DNA from 3 places in the Bacillus sp. ISL-47 genome. Region 1 is predicted to be linked to each of the others. Evidence: riboswitches for the same ligand, from Rfam matches in the RefSeq annotation. Region 1 holds a riboswitch; each other region holds the start of a gene.
The links. Region 1 has a riboswitch for S-adenosylmethionine ahead of J7I93_RS22410 (methionine ABC transporter ATP-binding protein). Riboswitches for the same ligand answer to the same signal wherever they lie in the genome.

Region 1 (10,260 bases):
TGCTCCAATATTTTCAGGTAGGATTATACTAGATTTATTACTAATATAAGGTTGTCAAAGAAATTTAAGGAGTGTACAACTTGAAAAAACAACTACTTACAATGGCTGCGACAGCTGGTTTATTGTTTACAACGTTTAATGGTGAAGCAAGTGCTCATGAAAATAGATATAAAGTTCAGTCAGGCGATACATTGTGGAGAATTTCAATCAATAATAGTCTGTCAGTGGAAGAATTAAAGAAATGGAATAATATTTCTGGTTCGACGATTTATACCGGACAGTCTTTATCTTTGTTGGCACCGCACAGTCATAAGGCTTCAACTGATACATCAAGCAGTGGAGCAGTCAGCTATACAGTGAAATCAGGCGATACTTTATGGGGAATTGCAAGAACATATGGCCTTTCCGTCAGCACTCTTAAGAGTTTGAACGGACTAAGCAGCGCTACTATTTATCCAGGCCAAAAGCTTAAGGTCAAAGGCACATCTGAAAGTGTTTCTTCGCCTGCAGCAACGGCTTCTGCAGGAAGCAGCAGTGTCTATACAATCCAAAGAGGCGACACTCTTTCAGGAATTGCATCTCGCCATAACTTATCGGTTTCAAAATTAAAGGGAATGAATAACCTTTCTTCTGATCTTATTTATGCAGGTCAAAAGCTAAAGGTTTCAGGTGCAGCTGTAAGTCAGACAACAGAAACAAAAGTAGCGGCTCAGACTGCATCACAGGTTGACGAGCTTATAGCGGAAGCTAAGACATATATGGGTGTCCCATACTTATGGGCAGGAAGCACTCCGTCAGGATTTGATTGCAGTGGCTACCTAAACTATGTATATAGCAATGTGGGAATCTCAATTCCTCGTACAGTAGCATCCATTTGGAGTGCTACGAGGTCAGTTTCATCACCAAGACCAGGGGATCTTGTTTTTTTTGAAACGTATAAATCAGGTCCATCCCATGCTGGAATTTATCTTGGTAATAACAAGTTTATCCATGCAGGTTCTTCACGAGGAGTAGAAATCAGTGATATGAATAATTCCTACTGGAAGCCACGCTATCTGGGTGCAAGAACAACTTTCTAATCTACTACCCAATTATTCATGTGTCAAACATAGAAATACCAAAAGGTAACCAACGTCTACCGGCGTTGGTTACCTTTTTTATTAGTCTCTTGAATCATTAAAAGTTTTAGAGAGGGCTTCTTTGGCATCTCCCCATTTTTCTTTTGCTTCGCCTTTCACTTTGTCCATATTGCCTTCAGCTTCTTTTGATTCATTATTTGTAAATTTGCCGTATTGCTTTTTCAGTTCGCCTTTTAGTTGGTCTACATTCCCATTCGTTTGGTCGCGATTCATTTAAGATCTCCTCCTTGATTAATTATTTCTTGCTTTTTATTTACCCGTAGGACCTCTGCTAAAACAAAATAAACAATTATAAATATTTCCTCAAAAAAAATTACTTACTGCCGCAACGATGAAAGCGCTTTTCTCAACTGTTTGAATAAAAAAGAATTATTGACAATTCTTTTGTTTAGATATAGTATTTTCACTATCAACTTAATAGCTAACTTATCAAGAGTGACTGAGGGATCAGGCCCAATGACGTCCGGCAACCTCCTTTATGGAACGGTGCCACTTCCTGCAGAATGATTTCATTCTGAAAGATAAGTCGTAATACATACGCGATGCCTCTTTCCGAATGGAAAGAGGTTTTTTATTTGAATAAGGGGAGAAAGAACGGGGGGATCTGCATGATAGAAATAAAGAATCTGGTAAAAGTATATGAAACCAAAAAAGGGAGAGTAACAGGTGTTGACCATGTGTCACTTACAGTGGATAAAGGAGAAATTTTCGGAATTGTAGGATATAGCGGTGCAGGTAAAAGCTCGTTGATCAGATGTTTAAACTTATTGGAAACGCCGACTTCAGGGGAAGTGAAAATTGATGGACTATCTTTAACCTCATTAGGAAAAAAAGAGCTGCGCCAGGCGCGATTAAAAATAGGTATGATTTTTCAGCATTTTCACCTGGTTAGTTCAAAAACAGTCTATGAAAATATAGCTTTTGCTTTAAAAGCAGCACATAAGACGACGGGCGAAATAGATGCAAGAGTGAAAGAATTGCTTGATATGGTAGGGTTAACGGATAAGCGGGAGGTCTATCCTTCACAGTTGAGCGGAGGTCAAAAACAAAGGGTCGGAATTGCCCGGGCATTGGCCAACAACCCATCCGTCCTTCTATGCGATGAAGCAACATCTGCATTGGACCCGAGCACAACGAAATCGATCCTGTCACTTTTAAAGAAAATTAATAAAGAGCTTGGCTTGACCATTGTATTAATCACCCATGAGATGGAGGTTGTTAAAGAGATTTGCGATCGGATGGCCGTCATGCAGGATGGGAAAGTTATCGAGGAAGGAAAAGTGTACAATCTTTTCTCAAATCCTCAGCAGCCGCTGACAAAAGATTTTATTAACAGTATCCTTCAATTTGATTTGCCGGAAAAGCTTTTAAAGGAACGGAATGGAAAGATTATAAAAATATATTTCCAGGGAAGCATCGCAGAGGAATCCGTCATCTCAGATGTGTTCCAGCAATTTAAAGTTAAAGGCAATATCCTTCACGGGAAAATTGAGTATATACAGGAAACTCCGCTTGGGATCTTTGTAATGGAACTGACTGGTGCGCCGCTCGAGATTGAACGTGCCATCCAGTATATAACTGAGCGCACAAGAAATTTGGAGGTGATCCGGGATGCAGCTTGATAGTCTAATAAGCATATTGCCAGAACTCAATAAAGCTTTTTTTGAAACAATCTATATGGTTTCCATTTCAATAGTGGTAGCCATTGTTGTGGGACTGCCGACTGGTGTGCTGCTATTCGTAACAGATAAAGGGCTATTCCTGGAAAATACAGCTTTTAAGAATATAGTTGGCTTTATCGTAAATATGGTAAGATCCATTCCATTTATTATATTGCTCATCGCGCTTTTGCCGTTAGCCAATTTGATTACTGGAACAACGATAGGTCCCACTGCAGCATCTGTTTCACTTTCAGTAGCAGCCATTCCATTTTTCGCAAGAATGGTTGAACAGTCTTTGCGGGAGATCGATAAAGGTGTGATTGAAGCAGCTGTAGCTGTGGGAGCATCACCGTGGATGATTATAAAGGACGTCCTTGTCCCTGAGGCAAAACCTGGAATTGTCCAGGGGATTACAATTACAGTCATTAGCCTTGTCGCATACTCAGCAATGGCCGGCATTGTCGGCGGCGGTGGTGTGGGTGACCTGGCCATCAGATTTGGATATTACCGATATGATAATACAGTTATGTTTACAACCGTTATTATTCTAATTTGCCTGGTCCAAATATTCCAATTTGCTGGAGACCGGATTGCAAGATTAGTTGATAAAAGATAGATAAAAAAGTGGGGGCGAGGGGTAATCGGCGATAGTCTTAACCTCCACTAAATGAATCGCACCTATAGACAATAGTCTAAAAAACACAACAGGGGGAAAATAGAAATGAAAAAAATTGGATTACTATTCATGTTTGTACTCGCATTGGGCCTGTTGGCAGCATGCGGAAGCAAAGAATCAGATGCAAAGAGCGATAAAAAGGAAGTTACCATCGGAGCTACATCAGGACCGTATAGTGATATGGTTAGCAAGGCAATTAAACCTGTACTTGAAGAAAAAGGTTATACAGTTAAAGTAGTTGAATTCAGTGATTATATTCAGCCAAACCTGGCCCTTTCAAAAGGAGATCTGGATGCAAACCTATTCCAGCATAAAGTGTACATGGAAAACTTCGCAAAAGAACATAACATCGAGTTATCAGAGGTAGTTGTGGTTCCAACCGCACCGATGGGAATCTATTCTAAAAAGTTTGATTCACTCGAAGAAATTGAAGACGGAGCAGCGATTGCCATTCCAAACGACCCAACAAATGCAGCACGCGCTTTCTTGATTCTCGAGGAATCAGGGATAATTACATTAAATCCGGATGCAGATCCGCTTACTGTTTCTGAGAAAGATGTAGAAAACAATGTAAAAAACCTGCAATTTAAACCAATCGAAGCTGCCCAGCTTCCTCGTGCGGTAGATAGTGTTGATCTGTCAGCAGTTCCAGGGAACTTTGCCTTAGCTGCAAAAATGGATCTGCTTGATGCACTGCAACTTGAAAACATGCCAGATCAATATCGCAATCGTGTGGTCATTGATACGAAAAATGAAGATGCCCAATTTGCTAAAGACCTAAAAGAGTCTGTTGAGTCAGCAGAATTTGAAAAAGTCATTGATGAACAGTTTAAAGGCTTTGGCAAACCAGAATGGATGGAGAATCAATAATAATATTAATGAAGAAATGCGCCGGTTCTTGCCGGCGTATTTTTATATTTTCTTTTGAATTATTAAAGTTAATTCTTGGTTGTTGATGAAATAAAAGCTATGAGGGAAAACAGGTTGAAACTCCTTATAAACTTTTTTAACCAGAAAGATATGTGAGAGAAACGATGCAAAGATTTTTGGCGCAAAACAGCTTGAAGCGATGCATAAATGGTCTGGACCGAAACGAAAAGGGGTCGTACCAGTATGAAACCTTACAAGTGAACTTTCCCAAAAATCTTGTTAAAATAAGAATGGTATCTATCTCAAGACCCAGCAAAGAAAGGACACAAAACTTTGTTTTTTAAACAGCTAGGGAGCTTTGTTCTGTTTTTATTAGTTATTACAACAGTCGGACTCATTTTCTATCAATATATACAGCAAGCAGAAGACCCAAATTTAAAAGATGTGCCGCCCCCGACTGCCCTGCATCCTTTGGTTGCAGAGAAGAAGGATGAACTGATTGCCAGGGCTGCGGATAATGGCATCAATGTGGTGATCACCCAGGATTTTAGAAGTATCGAAGAACAGGATGCCCTTTATGAAAAGGGTCGTTCAAAAGAAGGCAGCATTGTTACGCATGCAAAGGGCGGCGAGTCGTACCATAATTTTGGTCTGGCCATTGATTTTGCGTTGCTGTCTGTTGATGGTCAGGTGATTTGGGACATGCAATACGATGGGAATGGGAATACAAAAGCAGATTGGATGGAGGTTGTCGGGATTGCCAAGGACCTCGGTTTTGAATGGGGAGGGGACTGGAAGCATTTTAAGGATAATCCTCATCTGCAAATGGATTTCGGCCTTTCCATCTCGGAGCTGCAAAGAGGGAAGAGACCGCCGGTAATAGAGAAAACGCCATAAAGATGAACTGCACCCCATTAGTTAGACAAATCTAACAATTGGAGGTGCAGTTTTTTAGAATAGCATTATAGTAGCATCTCTGATTGTACATAGTGGTACAGCAATTTGGCTGTATTTTCAATTGAATCTTCATGTGTACGCTCGAAAGCATGGGAAGAGTCAATTCCTGGCCCAATCAATCCATGTACAATATCATGTCCTGCTCGGATGGCAGCTGATGCATCTGATCCGTAGAAAGGATAGATATCGAGTTTGTAGCCTATTTGATGATCTTGTGCAAGCTGAACAAGCCGCTTTCTTAATTCATAGTGGTATGGGCCGCTGGCGTCTTTTACACAAATGGAAACCGTATATTCATCTGTGGATTGGCCATCACCCATAGCACCCATATCGACTGCCAAATACTCTACCGTTTCAGGTGTGATATTTGAGTTGCCGCCGTAGCCGATTTCTTCATTATTAGAAATAAGGAAGTGTGTTGTATATGGCAGCTCCAGGTTTTCCGACTTTAGCTGTTTAATAAGCTGGAGAAGGATGGCGACACTGGCTTTATCATCAAGGTGACGGGATTTAATAAATCCAGAAGGTGTCGTCTGCACACGAGGATCGAAGGAAACAAAGTCCCCAACCTCAATGCCAAGAGCCCGTACATCCTCTGCATTATGAACCTTTTCATCGATGCGGACTTCCATATTATCCTGATTTCTTTCTGCCTTTCCGGCATCCTTGTATACATGGACTGAGGTCTGGTGCATAAGGATTGTACCGGTGAGTATTTTGCCGGAGGACGTTTCAATTTCACAATATTCGCCTTCAATAGAGTTGTACTTGAAACCGCCTATCAAATCAATTTTAAGTCGTCCGCTCGGTTTAATTTCTTTTACGATTGCACCAAGTGTATCGACATGTGCTGTGAGCATCCGATGATTGGCATCATCTTTGCCCGGCATAGTTGCAATTAAACCGCCTTTGCGATTTCTGCTGGTTTTGACATTCAGCTCATTTAAAAACTTTTCCACATATGTAATTACTTCATTCGTATTTCCGGAAGGACTGGGTATAGAAACAATTTCTTTTAATAAATTTATTGTTTCTTTTGTGCTTGGGTATGCCATGATAAAAACTCCTCTCAAAATATTTCCACATTTCCTATTATACTGTTTAAATTATAAAGAATCATTTAACTGCGTAAAAAAAAGAGCTGCAGATCTGGCAGCCCTAAGAAAACAGCAGACTATTCCTCCGATAAAAAGCTTTCTCTTGTTCTTAATTTATAGAATCTCTTGAAGTCTTTGACCAGCACCTTAATAACTGAATATAAAGGGATGGCTATGAGAATTCCGATAAAGCCATACAGGGATCCTGCCACTAGCAGCAAAATAATAACAGTTAAAGGATGCAGGTTGAGCCGGTGGCCCATTACATAAGGAGATACTAGATTTCCTTCCAGCTGCTGCACAACAACAAGCACACCCAAGATTTTAATGACCATTGATGGGCTTTGCATCATACCGACAAAAATGGCAGGGATGACTCCCAGAATGGGTCCGAGAAAGGGAACGACTGTTAAAAACATCGCAAAAATAGCCAGGATTAAAGCGTAATCAAGACCAATAATCAGGAAACCAATGTACATAAGAGTCCCATCAACAACCGCGATAATAAACTGTCCAATAACATAAGAAAATAATGTTTTATCGACATCGGTAAGAATTTTGTTTCCTTCATGCTCGTGTTTATCCGGCAAATATTTTAAAAGGAAGGGCCGAAGTTTATGATCATCCTTTAAAAAGTAAAATAATATAAAAGGTACAACGACGAGTACTGTAGCGATGCTGGTAATCGTACTAAAGATATTCATTATATTTTCGCCTGCGCCTGATAAAATGGATTTAAAATAGGAAACCGCTTGGTTCTCAAGATTCTTGTATGAGAACATTCCCATATTGTTTTCTTCAACTACTTCTTCTGTTTCTTTGGATACATCCTTCACTTTTTCAGGCAGATTCCCGGTTAATTCTGTAATTTGACTGCCTATCAAGGATCCTGCAAAACTGCTCCCTAAGTATACCAATCCAGCTACCACTGCAAAAACCAGTAGTATACTTGCTGTTTTTGGCATGATATTGGAAGCCAGTCTAACAAGCGGCCTTAAAATATAATAGAAGAGACCAGCAATTAGGATAGGAAAAAAGATAGTGGCAATCAATGCACGGATTGGCCACAGGAAGTAATCAATTTTCCCTAACAGGAAAATGATGGTTAAAACTAAAATTATGCCTGTTGCATATTTAAAAAATGGTTTGTTAATCCACATTCACATACCCCAACCTTACTATATGTATTTAGTAATCACCTTTCCTTTTTTTTATCATTATTAAACACATGGCAGGTTTCAATGTTCTTTGTTTAACAAGCCCTAAAAGAAGGAATAGATAAAACAATAGCAATTAAACAGGTGAGTGTTAAATGGAAGAAATGAATGGGTCTATATTCTTTATAAAAAATGTAACGATAAAGGAAGCTTCACTATTTCTCTTCTTTACTGCCATAATTTTGGCTGCAAAATGGACGATAAACATCCTATTGAATAAGAAGGGGGAAAAGAAGTCAGTTCAAGATGAACGCATTCTGCAAGGAATTGCCTCACTTGTAAATTGGGCTGCTTTTTATGGGATTATTATTCTCTTTCTGTTATATTTTTCAAGAGAGAAGTGGCTTTCTTACATCTTGTTCAAAGCTGGTGAAGTAGATGTTACGCTCAAATTACTCATCGTAGCCTTCTTAACTGTTTCCCTTGCGCATCGGTTAGTTCAGGTATTAACCAAATATGTGTTAACTTCTGTTTATGAATTTTACGGGGTGGACAGGGGACTGGGGTACTCATTCAACCGCATGGTCTATTATACCGTAATGATTGCGGCTCTTGGGATAAGCTTGACGACTGTAGGGCTGGATTTAAGCGCTGCAGCTGCGATTTTGGGCGTTCTTGGTATTGGTATTGGTTTCGGTATGAGGAATGTCGCCGGAAACTTTATTTCAGGCATTATCATTTTGTTCGAAAGGCCGGTTGAAATCGGAGAAATGATTGAAATCAACAATAAGATAGGAAAAGTAGAAAGTATTCGTTTAAGATCGACAATTATTCGGACAGCAAAAGAAGGGACGCTCATCGTTCCCAATCAATATTTTATTGAACAAATTATTAAAAACCGAACAGGGTCGGAAATGATGGCTCAGGTATTGATAAGTGTTGCCTATGGAACAGATACAGAAAAAGTGGAAGGGCTGCTCCACGAAGTAGTAGAACGGACAATTTCTAACGCAGAGGGTGTATTGCTGAAACCAGCGCCAGATATCCGTTTTGTTGATTTTCGCAATAAAGCCATGGATTTTCTTATCGAAGTGCCGGTTGCCCATTTTGAAGCAAAGCAAAAGTTTGAGAGTCGTCTGCGGCATGGAATTGCGGTAACTTTTTTTGATAATGGAATTGAACTCGCTTCACCTCAAGGGTTCCCTGCGGAATAACTAAAAGCCAGGCTGCACGGACTTTGTGTGCTGCCTGGCTTTCTTTATATGCTATTTTCCTTAGACATTTGCGAAATTACGGCTTGAAGATTGCTCATTACTTGGATATTTGCGAAACTTACTCCCAATTGAACCACAGATTGGGCAATTTCGGGCCTTAGACCTGTTAGAATGGTTTTTACGCCAATCAGATTTAATGCCTTTACGACCTGGAAGATTTCATGTCCTACCATTGTGTCGATAATTGCAACGCCGGACATATCAATAATCAGCGTATTAACCTTTAGTTCTGAGCATTTTTGCAATGACTTTTCAATCAAAACCTTTGAACGGTATGTATCGAGCTCACCAATCAATGGCAAAATTGCTACATCCTTGGTTAGTGCAATAACAGGTACGGAAAGTTCCTGAATTGCTTCTTTTGCTAAATCCAAAGAGCGTTTATGGTCATTTACGTAGGAAGAGCTAAACAAGGAAGCTGCGTTATCTAGTATAGGGTCAATAATATCTGATATCTCGATTAGCTCTATCGGATCAACAGAATGAGTTTTTACATATTCTTTAATCAATTTCCAAGTTAGAGAACGGTAAACGCTTATTGTTTTTAAGGCCTTATCCAACGGAAGCTGGCTTTCAACTGCCCCTTCACCGGTCACCTTAGCCCACTCAGCGACTTTTTCTGCAACTGTTTCGGAACTCCTCGCCATAATTGCTTCTCCCAAGAAACCAATGAGCCGGGACCTCCATTCATTTACTGCATCTAAATCACGTTGTGAAGCTTTTAAGCGCTTAACATAACCTTCCTCTAAAAGCTCATTGAATTGTTTCGTAATTTCAAACCTTTGATTTAATACTTCTTGCCCGATGTCTTTTAAAGATTGCAAAATATAATCCTCCATGAGTTTTTGAATCATTATAACATTGGGGAGAACGGTTAAAAAGCAATGTGACTTTGCGCTGAGTCAGAAAGGCAAAGAGGAAAGGGAAAAGCATCGGCATTAACCGATGCTTCGTTAAATGTGGTCTTATCTTCCCAGTAATGCCTTCACGCCAAGATAAAGAATGGCTAGACCGAAAACAAGCATGGCCAGGCCGCCGACAATAGTGAAGAAGCTAGTAATACCTGAAGTAATGACTGCAGTAACAGGTACCATTGTCAAACCATAACCAGCCAGCATACAAGCTAAATATAATAATGCTAATTGATACATTATTGATCCCTCCTTCAATAATAATTTATGAGGAGGGATCATTCTTGCTTGGTCTAATAACCCAAATTTTCAGAATAAATAATAAACAGTTCTTTAGTAGGATTTATCAAACCCTAGTCGACCATTGGTTATTTCTGCATTTCTTGTATGGCAATAATTTTTAAAGCAGTGAGTTCTTCTTCTGTTAATCTATCATTCAAAAGAGAGTATATTTCCTTTTCCTCTTCAGAGGTCAGCCCGTCTTTTACTTTCGAAGCTACCTGGCGAATTTCCTCTAC
Region 2 (10,260 bases), on a different contig from region 1:
TAACGGAATAAAAACTCAGAAGCTTCGAGTACTTTTTTTGCTTCAAAGGATGTTTTTCCCCAAACGGTAATTCCATGGTTTCTAATTAACACAGCACCTGTATCTTCACTTATATGGGAGGAAAAACATTTGGCGAGTGTCGGAATATGCGCATGATTCGGAATAATCGGAATCCGAAGAACAGCATCCTCCTCCCATTTATCAAATGCCTTAATGAGTTCTTGCCCTTTGAATGTGACTGCCTCCTGGTCCCCATAAATTTCCGATATCACATTATTGTCAATCGTATGGACGTGAAGGCTGCACCCTGCGTTCGTTTTACGGTAAATCTCCACATGTAATAGTGTTTCCGCAGAAGGCTTTAAATGGGTCTCCCCAACAGGGCGCCCAAATTCATCAACAAGGAGGAAATCCTCCTTTGTCCTTTTCCTTTTATCCTTCCCACTTGCTGTTACAAGGAATTGCAGGGGGCTATCGGAGACCTTGATCGCCAAATTGCCGCTAGTCCCCATAAACCAGTCTCTTTCAGCCAATTCATCTTTAATATCAGCAAGCTCTTGCCATTTTTCTTCCCCTAAACTCATACCCTCACCCCATTTACATTTTTCAAAATTTCAATGCACTCATAAAAAGTTTCAAATTCATGATAATTAAGATTCATTTCTTTGCTTTTCTCTTGCAGCAAATCTCTTGCAATAACTAAATCTGCCTGCTTTGCAGCCTCCAGATCTGTAACCGAATCCCCTATGACAATTTTATAGGTATCTCCAGCCTCAAGTTTTCTCATAATAGATGGCTTACAGCAGCCGCAGCTGTTATGACATTCATCATCACAGCTATGGGGCCATAAAATTTTGATTGTTTCGCCGCTAAAATCTGAACCATTGCAATAAACAGCAGCAAACGGGCCATATTTTTCTAAAACTGGCTGCACAAAAAAGTCAATTCCGCCACTGACAATATAAAGCGGTATATTTTCTATTTTCAAATAGTCCACAAATTCTTGAAAGCCAGCTCTTACCTTGCCATTTTCCAGTGTGAATTTTATAATGTCTTCCTTAAGGCTGCTTGGAAGGAGAGAGAACATTTTCCCTACTCCTTCCTGAATTGAAATTTGCTGTGACAATATTTTATTCTTTATTTCCTCCCATTCAGGGGGGGCAAATTCTTTCATAACGTTAATGATGTTATCTTTTTCCGTAATGGTCCCGTCAAAATCACAAAAAACAGCTATATTAGGCATTCTTAGCTTTCACCTCTGTAAGTCCCCATAAATCTATCGCCTTTTTTAGTTCTGGATAATCAGAAGGAGATTCTGATAATGGAATTCCATTTAAAGTTAAATCAATCGCTTGGCGGAAGGCTAAGCCGCCGCCTTTTGCTCCATCCGGATGCCCATGTACTCCTCCGCCCGCATTGATCACACTGTCTGTTCCAAAGTCATGGTAAAGCAGCGGCACCAGACCTGGATGAATGCCTGCTGATGGTACCGGAAACGTCTTTTTGCAGAAATCCTTGGAGGTTAATGATTGTCCGATCGAAATCGCCTGCTTCTTTTCAAGTGCCACTGAACCATATGGAGAAGGGAAAAGCGATAAATCCGCTCCTGCATATCTGAGAAGCTTGCCTAGAAGCAAAGCGTAAGAAATTCCATAGATGCTTGAAGCAGACAGGGCACCGCTGACAGCAGGGTGTGCCATAATCGGCAGCCCAACCTCTTCATCTTCTCTTAACTCCTGCAGAACATCCAGTCCATATGCAAAAACATTAAACAGGAGGAGGTCCGCACCAAGGTTTGCTGCTTTTCTGGCTTTCTCTTTCAAATCAAAGGTCCTGCCTGTTAAATTCACTGCATAAAGTGTGCGATGGCCGGTTTCTTCAAAAACCTGGCCAAGCACCTTTTTCCCTTCCGTAATCCTTTCTTCAAAAGGCGTGAGTTCATTTTCAAATAAAATTTCATCATCTTTCACAATGTCGATGCCGCCAAGCGCTTGTTCCCTCAACTGTGAAGTTAAAAAGTTCATATCCTTGCCGAGAACACCTTTAAAAATGCTCATCAGCAGCGGCCTGCTGCGGACATTCAACTTTTCTCTTAAACCTTCAATGCCGAACCGGGGGCCAGGGAAAAAGGTTTTGATCTCATCGGAAAACTGTAAATCTATTAACTTAATCTTTCCGTCCAGTGATAGTTTTCCAAAAACTGTAGTTAAAATGGCTGGCAAATCCGGACTGAAATTAGCAGTTGGATAAGCAATTTTAATGATGGCAGGCGTTTCCTTGCTGCCTTCCTCTGTTAAAAGGCCTTCAACCGAAACAACTCTGCCTTTATGCTTACGGAGCTGATTTTTTTCCAGTTCAGGTAAATGAGTCCATGAACCGACCGTAAGTCCTAGAGCGATTTCCTCTGCTTTTTTCTCAGGATTATGTTTTGCATCATGAATTAGATAAGTTGCGATAATTTCACTCATATATTTTCTTCCTTTCATTTAGGCAAATCCGGGCAATAAAAAAACCTCTTCAAATAAGAAGAGGTTAGCAGCTTAAACTAACATCTTCTTATCTATCAGCTTTAATAAGCTGCAAGAATTAGCACCGTGCTTACTGGTAAGTCGGTTGCCGGGCTTCATAGGGCTAGTCCCTCCGCCTGCTCTTGATAAGAAAACGAAATTAGTATTTAGTTAATTTTGAATTAAAATTTAATTAGGATTATGACAGGGTAAAAAACTTTTGTCAATAGATTATCTGAAATAAATATGTTTTTTCAACCATGAGTATTGATTCCGCTGCAGGCACTTAGCGAACTCGGGATTCCTGGAGCCTCCCCTGGTACACTTATCCCGCTGGATTCTCATACCTTCCGCTCTAAACTACCAGTGTTATAACAAGAATAAACACTAAGATTGGAAAGTTTAAAATAAATTTAATTCCCTAATTCGGTCTACTGCTTCTTTAAGCCTTTCTTCTGAAGTCAGCAGGCCAACACGCACATATCCTTCTCCATGTTTTCCAAATCCTATGCCAGGTGCTACAGCAATATGGGCTTTTTCAAGCAAATAATCAGCAAATTCCTCAGATGTAAAACCTTTAGGAACTTTTAACCAGGCAAAGAAGGAGCCTTCAGGTGCTTTAACATTCCACCCGATTTCCTGAAGGCCTGAAATGAATATATTTCGCCTTCTTTCGTAAAGGGCATTCAGTTCTTTGACACATTCCTGAGTTTCAGTCAACGCAGCTGCCGCAGCTTCCTGGACAGCTCCGAACAAGCTGACATATAGATGATCCTGCAGAAGGTTCAAGGCAGAAATGACGCTCGCATTTCCAACCGCAAAACCGATTCTCCATCCTGCCATATTATACGTCTTTGAAAGTGTATAAATCTCAATTCCTACCTCTTTTGCCCCCTTTGCTTGCAGAAAGCTGACCGGCTTCTTGCCCTCAAAACCAATGCCGCCATAGGCAAAATCGTGAATAATGCAAATTCCATGTTCTTTGCCAAGCTCAACTGTTTCCTGGAAAAACTTCTCACTGGCCACGGCTCCAGTTGGATTGTTTGGATAATTGAGGAACATGAGTTTAGCAGCATTTAGCTTATCGTCTGAAAGCTCGCTGTAAAGAGGCAAAAAGCCATTTTCTTCTCGTAACGGCATTGTCACCATTTCTGCTTTTGCAAGCGCTACACCTGACCAATAATCCGGATAACCGGGATCTGGCACAAGAACAGTATCGCCAGGGTTTAACAGACATTGAGGAATCTCAACGAGGCCAGCCTTTCCTCCAAACAAGATGGCTACCTCCGTTTCCGGGTCTACATCTACATCATACTCCCTTTTATAAAAATCAGCTGCAGCCTTTTTCAAATAGGGAAATCCCTGAAATGGAGAGTATCTGTGATTTATTGGCTTTTCGGCTGCACTTTGGAGCTTTTTAACAATATGGCCGGGAGTAGGCTGATCAGGATTGCCTTGCCCAAGATTGATCACATCATGACCTTGTTCAAGCTGCTTCCCAACCTTTGACACTAAAGATACGAAAAATTGCTTCGGCAAACTTTTCAGCAAATCAGAATGAGGATAATTAATCAAAGTTTTTCACCTGCTTAAAAAAAAGATTGAAAATATAGTCACAAATGATATAACTTAAATGATAAGTTGTAAAGTTAAATTTTGAAAATTGTTATCTATCGGACTAATTTTAACATAAGTAAAAGAGAATTAAATGATTGCGGGGGATTTTCATGAAATTAAAGATTGCTTGTTTGCAAATGGATATTGTGTTTGGCAAACCAAAAGAGAATTTTAAAGCAGCCGAAGCTATGATTGAAAAGGCGTTAAAATCAAACCCTGATGTTATTGTGCTTCCAGAGCTTTGGACAACAGGCTATGATTTAACCCGATTAAATGAAATAGCAGACCAGGATGCTGCTGCAGCACTCGCCTTTTTAAAAGGGATTGCAAAAGACAGGAATGTTCATCTTGTAGGTGGATCTGTTGCAAATAAAACCGCCGGCGGCGTATTCAATACTCTTTTAGTCGTCGATAAAAACGGAGAACCGATCCACCAGTACAGTAAACTGCATTTATTCAAGCTAATGAATGAGCATCTCTATTTAACAGGGGGGAAAGCAAAGGGTGCGTTTACATTAGAAAATAGGCTGTTTGCAGGGATGATTTGCTATGATATCCGTTTTCCAGAGTGGATACGGGCCCATACAGCGGAAGGAGCAGAAGCTATATTTGTGGTTGCTGAATGGCCATTAGCCAGGCTAGCCCATTGGCGTGCCCTCTTAATTGCACGGGCCATTGAAAACCAATGCTATGTGATTGCCTGTAACCGAGCAGGCTCTGACCCTGAAAATGAATTTGCCGGCCATTCTATGATTATAGATCCTTGGGGAGAAGTTCTAGCTGAGGGTTCAGAGGAAGAAGAAATCCTGGAGGCTGAAGTGGACCTTGACAAGGTGAAGGAAGTTCGAAAAATGATTCCTATCTTCACGGACCGCCGGCCGGAATTTTATCAATAAAATATTCAGGGCCCTAGCTTTTATAGGGCCTTGCTTTGTTTACCCCTCTATTTTTGCCCACATTTCCGGCGGATTTAATTCGTAGATTCCTTTTTCCCTGTACATATAATGATTGATAATAAATTCTCTGCGTATCGTGGCGTAATCATCATGATACTGTTTAATATATTCATTGAGTTCTTTCTCTTCATATTTCTTCCCCATTTTCAGCCCTTTAATAAGATGCTCAAAAACCATTAGCTTCTTCTTTCTCTGGGCTGGAATATTTTTAAGCTTTCCATCGCTTGTAAAGAAGTTATCGATAACCTTCTGATTCTCGATATTCATTTCCTCCATCTTTTTCACCTCTTCCATATCAGCCAGTTTCGCAAGCACACTTGACTGCTGTTTCAGCACAGATTCATTTAAATAAAAATAAACTGTATTTTTATCTCTGCGCTGGTAAACCAGGTTTATATCCCGCAATTTGTTTAAATGATGTGTGATGGTCGGCGGCGTCAGCCCCAGTTTCCCTGCAATTGCCTGTCCATGCAAAGGTCCTTTTGCGAGAAGAAAAACAATTCGGATTCTTGTGGGATCACCCATGGTTTTATAAAAAGATACTAAGCGATTTAATTGCATTATATATGATCGCCTCCTATTTTCGATATACATCTAATTAGATATATATCAAAATATTGAGATTTAGTCAACTTCAAAATCAGGTTTTAATAAATGCTCTTTCTTATAGATTGTTGTAAAAAAACCTTATGAAAAGAGCACTAAAAAAATCACCTGAAAGGTGATTTTGAAAGGTAATGTATTTAACTGTTAAACCCTGCCCCTTCCAGGATCAGCAGCTTCTCTTTAATATCCGTCCGTGTTCCGGCATATCCGGTAAGAGATTTATTTTTGCCGATCACTCGATGGCATGGAATGATAATGGGCAAACGATTGGCTTTGTTTGCTTGACCAATGGCCCGAACCGCTTTTTCTTTTCCAATCTTCACAGCAATATCCTGATAGCTTCTCGTTTCTCCAAAAGGAATAAGGGAAAGCTCCTTCCACACAGCTCTCTGAAAAATGGTCCCCTGGGGGTCTATTGGGAGATCAAATACCTTTCTCTCCCCTCTAAAATATTCATCAAGTTGAAGTGTACATTTCTTTAGCAGGGGGTCTGATGGATCAAACCTCAATGGACATTCTTCTTCCCCCGCAAGAAAATCTTCCTCCCCAATGTATACTGCCGAAAGAAGCTCCTCTTCCAGGACAATATAAATGTCTCCTATTAGCGTTTCCGTTCTCGAATAAATTCTGCTGTTCATTGCTCTCCCGCCTTTTTAATATATGGCAAATAAATGTGAAACACGGTTCCTTTTCCCAGTTTGCTTTCCACTTCAATCGTTCCTTTGTGCTCCTCAATAATTTTATATGTAACCATGAGCCCAAGTCCAGTTCCTCTTTCTTTAGTGGTATAAAAAGGTTCACCCAGCTTTTTAATTTTATGCCCTGGTATTCCGGATCCCTCATCCCTGATCGATACCTTGATTTTATTATCTCTGCAGGTCTGAAGTGAAACAGTTATATATCCGCCTTTGGGCATAACCTCAATCGCATTTTTTATGATATTGATAAATACCTTTTTCATCTGATTTGGCTCACAAAAAACAAGAGGCAAATCCTTTCTGTAATCAGTCCTGAATTGAACATTATGCAGTACAGCCTGAGCACTTAGAAGGTCAACCGTCTCTTTCATGATTTGGGCGATATCTTTTTCGACAAACTTGACAGCCTGAGGTTTAGCAAGAATGAGGAATTCATTAATAATTGAATCAATTCTGCTCAGCTCTGTGGTTATCACATTAAAGTACATGGAGTGGTCTTCCTCAACGCTATCTTCCAGCAACTGGATAAATCCTTTCAAGGCTGTCATAGGGTTCCTTATTTCGTGTGCTATCCCTGCTGCGAGTTCCCCAATAACATTTAAAGTGTCCGATTTTCGAAGCTGTTCTTCCATCTCCAGCTTCTCTGTTATGTCTTTAAATGTCGTCATGCTTAAATTCGAAAAAACATTATGCTTGTTTGAAAACTCAAAGTGTTTTTTTCTGCCAGACTTTAAGGTAATAGAGAGGCTGCCATCCGACTGCCCAACGTTTTGGATGCTGCTAATCTGCTGGTTCAGCTCTTCATCTGTAATATTGCAATCATTCAAGATACTGTGTAATGAAACTCCAATGAGTTCATCTTTTGACATCTGCAGCATTCTTTGACCTGATTGATTAATATCCACAATTTGAAATTGATCATTCCAGAGGAGAATGCCTTCCAGGGCTCCCTCAAAAATGCGGCGAAACTTTAGCTCACTTTCACGCAATTCCTTTTCCATTCGGTGGCGTTCACTTACATTCCTGAAAATAGTCATATGGTAGCCTTCAACAGAATTTAATTTAACTGTGAATTCCAGCGATTTTATCTGGCCGTTTGGCATGAGAAAAAAGAGTTCATCCCGGATGCCGCCCTTGTTAAACAATTCTTTGACTATACGCTTATACCTTTCATTTTTTTCGTATACAAAATCATCCACCTGTTTCTGAAGAAGCTCATCGTGGGTGCATTCAAAAATCCTGCATGCCGCTTCATTGGCATCAATGATCTTCCCGCTGCCTCTCCAAAAAATGATGCCATCCAAAGCCTCGATAAAAAGGTCTGTATACAGCTCTTCATTTTTTTTTACCTTCTTTTCAAGAAGCCGTTTTTCGGTAACATCTCTTAACACACACATATAATGTCCGCTCTTTTTAAGCTTACTGGTCGTAAAATCAAATTCCACGATTTTATTGCCGCTATATATCGGAAGAAGTCCTCTTACACTGTCCCTTACTTTTAGAAGATCCCTCTGTTTGTCAAGTTTAAAGTGTTTATTCAATGGGACAATTTCCGCCAGTTGTCTCCCAATTAATTCAGTTTTATTAATGTCTATGATCTCGCAAAACGAAGGATTTGCATCAATTATTTTGTCTGTATGGTCAAAAATTAGGATTCCGTCCTTTGAACAGCCAAATATATTTTTACTTGGGGCATCATCCCCAATACGTTCAGCCAGCGCTTTATTTTCCTTTTCCAGTGATTCAATCTTGGCATAGAGCTGCTTGATCTCCTGATTCATAATAACCACTCTATTTCCTCCTATTGGGATATCCGATTAATAGATATTTCTACAAAATTTGACGAAAACCCTTTAAATAGAAGTGAAAACTGCATGTTTATACTGAATGAGCCATAGGATCTATTGAGTTTCTTCAACCCCATAAGAAAAAAGCATACCTTTCAAGGTATGCCACATGCTAAAGCTTAAATTTAGCAATCATACTGTTTAATTGTTCGGCCAGTTCGGATAATGACTGAGCATTGTCGGATATTTCCTCCATAGAATGGTTGGTCTGGGCCATGGAAGCACTTGTCTGTTCAATGCCTGCTGCTGACTCTTCGGAAACTGCTGCAATACTCCCTATTGATTGATTCATATGTAAGGAACGGGCTGAAACGTGTTCAAGACTGTTTGAAATATCATTAATATTATTTGACATTAAATTAACCGCTTCATAAATCTTTTGGAAGGTTTCTCCCGTTAATTGGATTTGTTCTGTTCCCTTTTCGACCTGTATATAGCCGGATTGCAAGGATGCCGCTACACTATTGGACTCGGTTTGAATTCCATCCACAATTTTTGTAATATCAGAAACTGAAAATGATACTTGCTCCGCCAGCTTTCTTACTTCATCTGCTACTACCGCAAAACCTCTTCCTTGTTCCCCTGCCCTCGCTGCTTCTATCGCTGCATTTAATGCCAGAAGATTAGTTTGGTCGGCAATTTCCTTAATGACCTTAACGAGCTTGGATATTCGCTTTGTCTGTTCATCCAGCCCATTAACCTTATCAACGGATGTTTTCATAATGTTATTAATCAAGCCCATCTGCTTCTGGGATTCTTTCATAAGTTTATCCCCACTATCAGTGAGTGACATCACCTCGTTGGAAGCTCTCTTAATTTCAAACCCGTTCTTTGCTGCTTCCTCCACTTTGTCCATATACTCTTCCATCATAGCTGATAAGCGTGTGCTTGAGCTTGCCTGGTCCTCTGCTCCTCCTGAGAGCTCCTGCATAGTTGAAGCAACCTGCTGGCTGGCAGCTCTTACTTCATTTGCAGCAATATTGAGCTCTCCGCTTCTTTCTGTTACATGGCCAGAAACTGAATTTATTTCCTGAATCATTTTCTGGAGTTTTTCTTTCATGGAGTTAATGGCACGGCTAAGCTCTGCTACTTCATCATTTCCATCATACTCGACTGATTTTGCATTCAGATTACCTGCTGCTATTTCATTGGAAACATGGACAATCTGGTTTAAGTTTCGTGTAATAATACGCCCGATGAATAAGATACTCACAATCCCAAGGACGCCAGAAATAATGATTGAGATCCCTAGGACAATTAGGGTTAAAACCAGTCCTGACTCGGCTGAAGAAACAGCTTTTCTTTGGTCCTCCTTCAGCATGCTGCTTAGTGTATTTAATTTTTCTACAGTCTCTGAAATAAAGTTATCTGCCTGCAGCTTTGCAAGCCTATATTCTCTAACATGCTGAAGCTTCACTTTAGGCTCAATAACATCATGGAATAAGCTGGTTATTTTTTGATCATTCTCGTCAATTTGTTTAAACAGCTCTTTTGTTTTTTTTGCAGTAAGGGCAGGGGTGATTTCCTTTTTTAATGTATTAAAGTCCTCTGTTAACTGGTCAAATGTTTTTAAGTGCTTGGGATTGGAGTCGATAATGAAATTTCCGATTGTACTGCCTTTATGATGAAAAATCACAGCAGATTCAGTAATCATAATCGCTTTTTCTCCTGAATCCTTCACTGTATCCATTTTTGTATTGACAATCGTCAACAGAAAAAAAGTAAGTATGGTAGATGCAGTAAAAAGCCCAATTGTTACAAATAGGGCCACACCATATTTCTGGCCAAGCTTGAGCCTTTTCCACCATCTTATGTTGGCCAGTTTATCTAATAGTCTTGCTTTATTCTGTGTTGCATGCAAATTGCCTGCCTTTGCTTTTTTTGTTCTTTTAAACGTTTTTACCCCTTTCATCCTATATCCTCCTTAATGATTAAACCGGATGAGCACCTTTTGCACTATCAACATCCTTATTGCGCATTTCTTTTTTACTATTCTATTACATCATTATAATAGAATAAAAAATACATT
Region 3 (10,260 bases), on a different contig from region 1:
TTATGCTCCTACGGGCCATCATGAATTGAGCGATCGATTTTACGATCATAAATTGAAATATAAAAAGTGGAGGGATAAACTATGAGCACACCTAAAGAATTACGTTATTCAGAAGAGCATGAGTGGGTAAAAACAGAAGATGGAAAAATCCGCATTGGGATTACGCATTTTGCGCAATCAGAACTTGGCGACATCGTATTCGTTGAGCTTCCGGAAGTTGGGGATGAGCTGACTGCAGATGAGCCATTTGGAAGTGTTGAATCCGTTAAAACGGTTTCCGAGCTTTATGCACCTGTAAGCGGCAAAGTAGTTGAAGTTAACGAAGACCTTAACGACAGTCCTGAATTCGTAAACGAATCTCCATACGAAAAAGCCTGGATGGTTGTTGTTGAGCCTTCAGACTTAAGCGAAGTAGACAAGCTTATGACTGCTGAGCAATACGAGGATATGACAAACGAAGACTAATTGACTGAAAAGCCGGCTCAATACGAGCCGGTTTTTTTGCTGCATTGCCTTTAATTGCTATTTTTCTTTTATGTAGATAGGGCAAAACTATGAGTACCCAAAGGTATGAAAGGATTGGTTACCATGACATTGAAGCAGCAGAAAATCGATATAACTGACCGGGTTGTCGGCAAGCTGAAAAATGATCATATAGAGCTTTACCTTGAAAATGAAAAAATAGGACAAATCAGCCTGCCTGAAGGCTCTTCCTTTAATCTGGAACATCATTTTGAAACTGACCAGCAAAAAATTTATCAGAACGTTTCCGTTACAGATGAGGCGCAAGCCCGCTATACTGACTGTGACGAAGGCGGCTGGTGCTAACATTGTAAACAGCGGGAGAATTTCCGCTGTTTATTTAATAGGCTAAAGCATAGAAGAAGAGCATATATTGGTGTGGATAGCTGGTTCACCTAAAGAGCGTCATATTAAGGAGTGGCGCATATATTCGAAAAAGTGACGCATAAAACCCGGAAATTGATTCATAAATGTTGAAAGTAACGCATAAATTCCGGAAATTGATTCATAAACCAAAATAGATGTTAGATAAATTCAAAAACATGCTAGAAAAACCAAGTATCCTGCTCGAAAAGTATAAAACAAGTTAGATAAATTTAAAAATGACAAAGATTTGCAAGATAAAGCCAAGAAAAAGGGTTTATTTACAAGGCTGTTTTCGTTAAGTAAGTTGCTTTTTGAAGGCAAAATTAATTTTACCCAACTGAGTTGATTGTAGCGGAGGGCACTTGATCCTCAAAAATGCATTCGCATTTTCTTCGTGCGGTGATTATTCGAGGAAGCTGATTCAGTGTCCTGCGGGAGGAGAGGGAAGTGCGAGACCCCACAGGCGAAGCCGAGGAGGCTTGCAACCCTCCCCGCGGAAAGCAAGTGCCCGTAGCGGAAATCAACGGGCAGAATTCATAAACAAACACAACAATCTATGAGAAAAGAGCCTTTTACAAATCTAAATTAATAAATCTGCAAAACCCTTCCGCTCAAAAAGGCAGGAGATTCACACCATAATCAAGAATAATGAATATATTGGATAAACACTTTCTTTAACGGTTTTTAACTGCAAAGCAATTCTGCTTCAAAATAACTCCTTTCAGGTGATGACGATGAATGAGGCAATTCCGGAGAAAGTTATTATTGTTGAGGGAAAGTCAGATAAAACAAAGGTGAAAAGTATCATAAGAGAGCCGGTAGAGATTATTTGCACTAACGGAACAATCAGCATAACGAAACTGGACGAATTAATTGACACACTGTTTGATAAGGATGTATATATATTGGTGGATGCTGATTCAGCCGGGGAAAAGCTGAGGAAACAATTTAAAAGAGAGTTTCCCGAGGCAGAGCATCTATACATCGACAGGATGTACAGAGAGGTAGCCACAGCTCCTGAACATCATTTGGCTACGGTTTTGCTGGGAGCTAATATTGACGTTTATACACAGTACTTAGACAGGTAAGGATGATAAAATGCTGGAATGGTCGCACCATGAGATTGATGAAGCGGTAAATGGGCAAAAAAGCGCTCTCTTATATTTGTACACGCCTATGTGTGGAACCTGCCAAATGGCAGGCAAGATGCTGGCCGTTGCAGCTGAATTGCTGCCAGACAAAAAAATGGGGAAAGCGGATTTAAACTATATGCCGGAAATCGCTGAAAAGTGGGGAGTCGAAAGCGTCCCTTGCCTCATCATCTTCAAAGAAGGAAAAGTTCATGAAAAGCTTTATGCTTTCCGGTCTGTCCCACACTTATTGGAGAAAATCAGGAATAGATAAATAAGTCCCATTAGCATGACTGCGGTACCGGCCGAATGCTTTGAAAAACCAGGTGTTGATTCCACCTGGTTTTTTCTATTAAGAAACTGAAATCCCACCTTTTAAAATATTCAAAATATATTTACAAACGTTTGCGGAAAGGAGTATGATACTTAGGAAATCGAAATAAAATCAAATGTGATTATACATACAGCGCAGGGATGGGATCGAGATGGCATTTTACAGGGAATGGGCTGGCCAGATTAAAGGCTACAATCGCAATATAAAATTGGCCTTTATGGCTAATATACTTACGCAAATAGGCTTTGGAATCTTCATGGTCATTTATAATTTCTACATAAGGGAACTTGGTTACTCTGAAAATATTAATGGCCAGGTTATATCCATGACTGCACTCGCAACGGCGATGATTCTTGTTCCGGCAGGGATTGCGAGCGACAGGATTGGCAGAAAGAAAGCGATGCTTTTTGGAGCTGCAGCCACGGGTGCTGTTATGCTGTTCAGAAGTGTGATTGAATTGCAGTCACTGCTAATTTTGTTTGCCTTTTTTTCAGGGCTGACGACTGCCTTTTTACAGGTATCCAGCATTCCATGGCTAGCCGAAAATTCGAAGGCTGATCAGAGGGTTCACCTGTTTAGCATTCATTTTGCGATCATGACCGGAGCCAATGTAATAGGCAATCTGAGCGGCGGGATCTTAACGGACATATTTTCTCTATTTACTACCCACCTGAACAGTCTTCGGATCACGCTTTTAATTGGCAGCCTGTTTTTTATGGCTGGACTGATACCAATCCTGCGTTTCAATGAAAAGCAGAAAGGTAAGAGGGAGGACAAACCCTTAAAGAGATTCTCTTTTAAAGACCTTTCGTTTAAAAATGACGGTATTAAAATTATTGCCATGTTTGCTTTTGCTCAGCTGCTGATTGGGTTTGGGGCTGGATTAGTTATTCCTTATCTGAATTTGTATTTCGCTGACCGTTTTGCCGCATCAAATTCTGCTATTGGATTTATTATTTCCCTTGGGCAGGCAGCCACTGCTTTTGCAATGATTATCGGTCCTATCGTCGTAAGGAAGGTTGGGGAAGTCAAAGCTGTCGTGATTCTGCAGCTAATGTCGCTTCCATTTCTGCTTTTAACCGCTTATACGGAACATCTATGGCTGGCTGCCATCGGTTTTCTATTCCGCCAGGCCCTGATGAATGCAGGAAATCCAATCCAAATGTCGCTCATGATGTCCAAGGTAGATGATTCAATGAAGGGGCTCGCAAATTCTGTTAATCAAATGGTATTTAATCTTGGCTGGGCGGTGATGGGTCCCGTATCAACCGGAATCGTCATTAAATACGGGGCTTACTGGGGCTACGCACTCGTCTTCTCGATAACTGCTTCATTGTACCTTGTCGGATCTCTTTACTTTTTCTTCGTGTTTAGAAGCTACAAAAAGACAAAAGCTGCCAATCCTGCAGTAAAAGCAGTATAATCTGACATATTTCTCGGGAAATGATTGATAATGCCTTTTAAAAACGGGCATTGTCTTTTTTTTATGCTGTATTTGTCGAACAAAAATAAAAGGACTGTAAAACGCAATTACTGAATATAACAAGGAAGAAACCCAGTACGAGGGGGGAGGCTATGGAAGATTTAGCAGATCTATTTGTCAGGGAGAATCAAGCAAAAGGCCATGTAGGATATTTATTAAGAAAATCGTCTTTTTCTATCCTTATCCAAGCGGGAAATATTAGCATACCTCTGCAGATTACAAAAGGGGAAATCAAGAAAGCCAGGCGAACAAAGAAATTTGATGTTAAGATAACAGGCTCTGAAGAAGCTATTCATTCAATTATTTCCGGCAGGGTCAAGCTTAGAGATGCCCTAACCCGGAAAGATATCGCAATAGACACCACCTTCCGAAAAACTCTTTTGCTTGAGTCCTTTTTCTGTTTAGGCAAGATCAAGATTTCATATGAAAACACTTGACCACTTTCGAAAAAGTATGATAGTATCACTTTAACTTAAAAATTAACTGAATATTCTTATCAAGAGTGGCGGAGGGACTGGCCCAACGAAGCCCGGCAACCGGTAGTTTACACGGTGCTAAATCCAGCAGAGCAATTTGGCTCTGGAAGATAAGAAGAGATGGTAGAGCCCTCTTCTTATGAAGAGGGTTTTTTGGCTATTCGTGATTTTGGCACCCTTTTGATTGTAGCGGAGGGCACTTGATCCTCGAAAATGCATCCGATTTTCTTACGACGAGGGTCTATTCAAGGAAGTTTATTCAATGTCCAGCGGGAAGAGAGGGAAGTGCCAGACCCCGCAGGCGAAGCCGAGGAGGCTCGCAAACCTCCCCGCGGGTTCGCTGAGTGCCCCATGCTGAAATCAACGGGCAGAATTCATAAACAAAAACAACAATTTATGAGAAAAGAGTTTTTATTAAACAATAACAAATAAAGGAGAGAGAAACATGACTGACAAACAAAAAAGCTACCGTTTTGAAACACTAGGAGTACATGGGGGACTGAATCCTGATCCGGTTACGGGGGCAAGAGCAGTGCCGATTTACCAGAACAATGCTTACCAATTCAAAAATACAGACCATGCCGCAGATCTTTTTGCCTTAAAGGAACCTGGATACATTTATAGCCGGATACATAATCCGACTGTAAGTGTATTTGAGGAAAGAGTGGCTTTGCTTGAAGGCGGAGTGGGTGCTTTGGCGCTTGCAAGCGGTCAATCTGCTATTACTCTGGCAATCCTAAATCTTGCTCAGGCGGGGGATGAGATTGTTGCGGCCTCCAATCTATATGGCGGTACTTATAATTTGTTTGCAGTCACCCTTCCTAAGTACGGGATTGATGTTAAGTTTGTGGATCCAAAAGATCCGGAAAACTTTAGAAACGCCATAACAGATAAAACCAAGGCAGTCTTTGCTGAAACGATTGGAAACCCGAGTTTGAAGGTTCTTGATCTTGAAAAGGTGGCTGCAATCGCTCATGAAAACGGAGTTCCTCTAATCATTGATAATACCTTTGCAACACCTTATTTATGCAGGCCGATTGAGCATGGCGCTGATATCGTTATTCACTCAGCGACTAAATGGCTGCTTGGAAATGGAACAACAATGGGCGGCATTATCGTGGATGGCGGAAAGTTTGATTGGAATTCACCGAAGTTTCCTGGCTTCACAGAACCTGATCCAAGCTACCATGATATTGTTTATAGTGAAGCGATTGGCGAGGCTGCTTATATTATTAAAGCACGAGTTCAGCTTTTAAGAGATTTGGGGCCGGCAATGAGTGCGCAAAGTGCATTCCAGTTCACATTGGGACTTGAGACCTTGCATGTGAGAATGAAGGAGCATATTGCCAATACGAAGAAAGTGGTTGAATATCTGGAAGCCCACCCTGCGGTTAACTGGGTGCTTTACCCAGGCCATGAAAGCCATCCGGATAAAGCTCTGGCAGATAAATATTTGCCTAAAGGAGCAGGCGCTGTCGCTGTTTTCGGAATTGCAGGCGGCCGGGAAGCTGGTGCAAAGCTGATTAATAGCCTTCAGCTTTGGGCCCATGTGGCCAATGTCGGGGATGCAAAGAGCCTAATCATCCACCCGGCCAGCACGACCCACCAGCAGCTCGATAAAGAAGGTTTAAAGGCAGCGGGGGTACCTCAAGATTTAATTCGGATTTCTATCGGGATCGAGAATGCGGATGATCTGATTGAAGATCTCGAGCAGGCAATTGAAGCTGCGACAGGTATAAATTCTTTGGCTGCAAAAGCTTAATGACGGCAAGAAAAATTTACCGTCCATTTTTTAAAAAAGTTTAAAAGTTCATCGTTGACACCTTTTTAAAAGCTATGATACGATAGCAAACGTAATTAAAAAGCTGCTTAAATCATTTAAAGTGTTAATTGAATATAGAACGTTACGCTCTTATCAAGAGAGGTGGAGGGAAGTGCCCTATGAAGCCCGGCAACCGTCATTAATTTGAAATGGTGCCAATTCACTCAAAGCAATCGCTTTGACAGATGAGAGAAAGGACTTAAATTTTTAATGCCTTTCTGCTCATGCGCAGAAAGGCATTTTTATTTTTCGGGCATCAGCTCGTTATTCTGCTCATGAATGAAAGCGGCTGAGCAGTCGAAAACTAGAAAAAAAGCGGTCTTTTAATTAAAATCTGTATTTTCGATTAAAGAGGTGAAACAACACGTTGATTTCCATAAAAGATGTAAAGAAGATTTATTCCTCTAAAAAGGGCCAGGTGAAAGCCGTAGATGACGTAAACCTGGAGATAAAAGAAGGAGAAATCTTCGGTGTGATCGGATATAGCGGCGCAGGTAAAAGTACTTTAATCCGCATGCTAAACGGCCTTGAGCTTCCAACACAAGGAAGTGTAATCGTGGCCGGCAATGATGTTTCAAAAATAAAAGGCAGCAAATTAAGGAAAGCACGCCAGGAAATAAGCATGATTTTCCAGCATTTTAACCTATTATGGTCGAGAAGTGTCAGGGATAATATTGCATTTCCGCTTGAAATTGCAGGTGTTCCAAGGCAGGAAAGACTGAAAAGAGTAAACGAACTCATCAAGCTGGTCGGCCTGGATGGCAGAGAGGATGCGTATCCTTCTCAGCTGAGCGGCGGACAAAAGCAAAGGGTCGGGATTGCGAGAGCCCTTGCGAATAACCCAAAAGTGCTGCTTTGTGACGAGGCCACATCAGCACTCGATCCGCAAACAACTGACTCGATTCTCGATTTGCTTGTTGATATCAATGAGCGTTTAGGTTTAACAATTGTACTGATTACACATGAAATGCACGTAATCCGTAAAATTTGCCACCGTGTTGCTGTCATGGAAGGCGGCAGGATTGTTGAAATTGGCCCTGTGCTGGATGTCTTTAAAAATCCTAAAGCGATGATTACGAAGCGCTTTGTCCAGCAGGTCACAGAGCCTGAGGAGACAAAAGAAACAATTGATCACTTAGTGGATGTATATCCGCGCGGAAAAGTAGTGCAATTAGGATTTGTCGGAGAAGCAGCTGAACAGCCATTAATAACGAATTTGATCCGGAATTTCCAGGTGACAGTTAATATTCTTCAAGGGAAGATATCTCAAACACAAAATGGCTCTTATGGAACTTTGTTCATCCATTTGGATGGAGATGCAGAGGAAGTTGCCAAAGCAATTGATTATATCCAATCCCAGCAGGTTGGCGTGGAGGTGATTTCCAATGCTTAACGAATGGTTTCCAAATGTAAAATGGGACTCCATGTGGGAAGCTACCATGGAAACCCTTTATATGACTGCTATATCTGTGGTTGCAACATTTATTTTAGGTGCGATTTTGGGGCTGCTTCTCTTCCTGACCTCAAAGGGGAATATCTGGGAAAATGCTGCAGTCAATAAAGTCATTTCAGCTTTCGTAAATATTTTTCGTTCTATTCCGTTCATTATCTTAATTGTTCTTTTAATTCCTTTTACCAAATTCCTAATCGGAACCATGATTGGGGAGGATGCAGCATTGCCTGCATTAATAATTGGGGCAGCGCCATTTTACGCGCGGATGGTTGAGATTGGGCTTAGAGAAATTGATAAAGGCGTCATTGAAGCGGCCAAGTCCATGGGTGCCAAAACAAGCACGATTATCTGGAAGGTCCTTCTTCCTGAATCCATGCCAGCCCTAGTTTCGGGTATTACAGTAACAGCCATTGCCCTTGTTGGCTACACAGCTATGGCTGGTGTGATCGGTGCAGGAGGACTAGGGAACCTTGCATACCTGGAAGGATTCCAGAGAAGCCGTAATGATGTCGTTTTGATGGCGACCATTATTATTCTGATCATCGTATTTATCATCCAGTTTATTGGTGATTTAATAACAACAAAATTAGACAAACGATAGGAGAGATCAACATGAAAAAGTGGTTATCACTCGTTCTTGCACTTGCAGTGGCACTTGTACTTGCAGCTTGCGGAACTTCAGAAGAAGAAGGAAATAATGCAGGGGATGGCGGAGATAGCAAAGAAAGCACTAAAATTACTGTAGGTGCTTCCAACGTACCGCACGCTGAAATTCTTGAAGAAGCGAAACCGCTTCTTGAGGAAAAAGGCTTTGAACTAGATGTTGTTACATTCCAGGATTATGTGCTGCCAAACCAGGCTTTAGAGTCTGAAGAGCTTGATGCAAACTATTTCCAGCACATTCCTTACCTTGAATCACAAAAAGCAGAGCATGGCTATGACTTTACAAATGCTGGCGGAATTCATATCGAGCCAATCGGTGTGTATTCTCAAAAATATAAGAACCTTGAAGATCTTCCTGAAGGTGCAACGATCATCATGAGCAACTCTGTAGCAGACCATGGCCGGATCTTATCCATGCTAGAAGCAGAAGGCCTTATTACATTAAACGAAGATGTTGAAAAAACAGAAGCTACCTTAGAAGATATTAAAGACAACCCTAAGAAGCTGGAATTTGATACAGAATATGAAGCTTCCCTGCTTCCGCAAATTTACAACAATGGTGAAGGCGATGCTGTTCTAATCAACTCTAACTATGCAATTGACGCAGGCTTGAATCCATTAAAAGACTCAATTGCGATCGAGGACAAAGAGTCACCATATGTAAACGTGATTGCTGTCCGCAGCGGAGATGAAGAAAAAGAAGGAATTAAAGCTTTAGTACAAGTTCTTCGTTCAAAGGAAATTCAGGACTTCATTCTTGAAAAATATGAAGGAGCCGTTGTACCGGTTTCCGAATAATAGAGCTAAAAAAGCAGGCGCGTATGCCTGCTTTTTTGTATCTTATTAGGTTTCCATTATATGCCCAGCCTATTGGCTTATCTATCCGCATAGTTTGAAAAATAATCAAACATACTAACGTTGATAATAATTTGAATGGAGTGGAGCAAAATGGAACATTATCATGAACCATCAAACTCAATAGAAGCAGCTCTTCATGATTATAAAGTAGGATTAGGTGTATTCACTGAAAAAATGCCTGATTTGGCCCAGCATTATAATGCCTTTACAGAAGCTTGCTTTAAGGAAGGAACATTAAGCCAAAAACAGAAGCAGCTCATTGCACTTGGAATCAGCTTATATTCTCAGGACGAATACTGCATTATCTATCATACAAAAGGCTGCATTGACCAGGGAGCTTCAGAGGAAGAAATTCTGGAAGCGGTAGGTGTAACAGCTGCATTCGGCGGCGGTGCTGCAATGAGCCAGGCAGTTACTCTTGTCCAGGAAGCCATGACTGAATTGAATCAGCTTAAACAATAAATAACCCTTCAGCTCCTGCCTAAAAGCAGGAGTTTTAATTTTTTAGACTCTTTACTCATGGATTGTTGTTTTTGTTTATAAATCCTACCCGTTGATTTCCGCTGGGGCACTTGCTTTCAGCGGGGAGGGTGCGAGCCTCCTCGGCTTCGCCTGTGGGGTCTCACACTTCCCTCACTTCCCGCAGGACAATGAATAAGCATCCTGAATAAACATCGCACGAAGGAAATGCGAAGCATTTACGAGGAGTCAAGTGCCCTCCGCTACAATCAACTCAGTTGGTTAAAATACGTTTGCCTTCAAAAAGCAACAAACTTTACGAAAAAGTCTTTTCTATAAGCTTGTATAATTTCAGAAAATTTTTAAAACAACCATTTATCAGGAGGAAATAGCCTTTATTGTAAGAATGGGTGAGATGAAAGCGCTTCAGCAAATCTGGTTCCTTATTTTGCTAAAAAAATCAGGTTTTTTCGGCTTTGTGTCGGGTATAAGTGAAGTGTTAAGATTTTAAATGTAAAAACTAAATGCGAAAGCATAAAAACCGAAAGGATTGATTCATTATCAGTCAGTTACAGCTGAACTACACGAGTGAAATGGAGAAAGCAATGCAAGCTGCCCATGGAGTTGGATATGAAGTGTACAGCCGGAAACATGATGTTCGTATGGAAGTTGAAAAGAAACGTGAAGAAGATTA

Region 2: another riboswitch for S-adenosylmethionine. It lies ahead of J7I93_RS20015 (2,3-diketo-5-methylthiopentyl-1-phosphate enolase); the one in region 1 lies ahead of J7I93_RS22410 (methionine ABC transporter ATP-binding protein).
Region 3: another riboswitch for S-adenosylmethionine. It lies ahead of J7I93_RS04960 (O-acetylhomoserine aminocarboxypropyltransferase/cysteine synthase family protein); the one in region 1 lies ahead of J7I93_RS22410 (methionine ABC transporter ATP-binding protein).

The regions. Positions count from the first base shown of each region.
Region 1 is NZ_JAGGQS010000073.1:223-10,482, forward strand. Features, by position in the region: gene J7I93_RS22400 (C40 family peptidase) at 81-1,079, shown strand; gene J7I93_RS22405 (CsbD family protein) at 1,161-1,352, opposite strand; SAM riboswitch class I at 1,563-1,667, shown strand; gene J7I93_RS22410 (methionine ABC transporter ATP-binding protein) at 1,748-2,761, shown strand; gene J7I93_RS22415 (methionine ABC transporter permease) at 2,751-3,416, shown strand; gene J7I93_RS22420 (MetQ/NlpA family ABC transporter substrate-binding protein) at 3,522-4,346, shown strand; gene J7I93_RS22425 (M15 family metallopeptidase) at 4,680-5,243, shown strand; gene J7I93_RS22430 (M42 family metallopeptidase) at 5,309-6,358, opposite strand; gene J7I93_RS22435 (AI-2E family transporter) at 6,478-7,560, opposite strand; gene J7I93_RS22440 (mechanosensitive ion channel domain-containing protein) at 7,734-8,771, shown strand; gene J7I93_RS22445 (STAS domain-containing protein) at 8,816-9,655, opposite strand; gene J7I93_RS22450 (hypothetical protein) at 9,797-9,982, opposite strand; gene J7I93_RS22455 (hypothetical protein) at 10,111-10,260, opposite strand, start outside.
Region 2 is NZ_JAGGQS010000059.1:64,064-74,323, reverse strand. Features, by position in the region: gene J7I93_RS20025 (methylthioribulose 1-phosphate dehydratase) at 1-584, opposite strand, end outside; gene J7I93_RS20020 (2-hydroxy-3-keto-5-methylthiopentenyl-1-phosphate phosphatase) at 581-1,243, opposite strand; gene J7I93_RS20015 (2,3-diketo-5-methylthiopentyl-1-phosphate enolase) at 1,236-2,468, opposite strand; SAM riboswitch class I at 2,554-2,660, opposite strand; gene J7I93_RS20010 (pyridoxal phosphate-dependent aminotransferase) at 2,910-4,082, opposite strand; gene J7I93_RS20005 (carbon-nitrogen family hydrolase) at 4,235-5,020, shown strand; gene J7I93_RS20000 (DUF2087 domain-containing protein) at 5,060-5,641, opposite strand; gene J7I93_RS19995 (methylated-DNA--[protein]-cysteine S-methyltransferase) at 5,824-6,324, opposite strand; gene J7I93_RS19990 (PAS domain-containing sensor histidine kinase) at 6,321-8,174, opposite strand; gene J7I93_RS19985 (methyl-accepting chemotaxis protein) at 8,344-10,143, opposite strand.
Region 3 is NZ_JAGGQS010000011.1:49,289-59,548, forward strand. Features, by position in the region: gene gcvH (glycine cleavage system protein GcvH) at 82-465, shown strand; gene J7I93_RS04935 (YusG family protein) at 571-828, shown strand; gene J7I93_RS04940 (toprim domain-containing protein) at 1,623-1,976, shown strand; gene J7I93_RS04945 (thioredoxin family protein) at 1,987-2,292, shown strand; gene J7I93_RS04950 (MFS transporter) at 2,504-3,775, shown strand; gene J7I93_RS04955 (hypothetical protein) at 3,928-4,272, shown strand; SAM riboswitch class I at 4,326-4,428, shown strand; gene J7I93_RS04960 (O-acetylhomoserine aminocarboxypropyltransferase/cysteine synthase family protein) at 4,757-6,073, shown strand; SAM riboswitch class I at 6,221-6,325, shown strand; gene J7I93_RS04965 (methionine ABC transporter ATP-binding protein) at 6,501-7,526, shown strand; gene J7I93_RS04970 (methionine ABC transporter permease) at 7,519-8,187, shown strand; gene J7I93_RS04975 (MetQ/NlpA family ABC transporter substrate-binding protein) at 8,199-9,047, shown strand; gene J7I93_RS04980 (carboxymuconolactone decarboxylase family protein) at 9,198-9,569, shown strand; gene J7I93_RS04985 (YuzK family famiily protein) at 10,172-10,260, shown strand, end outside.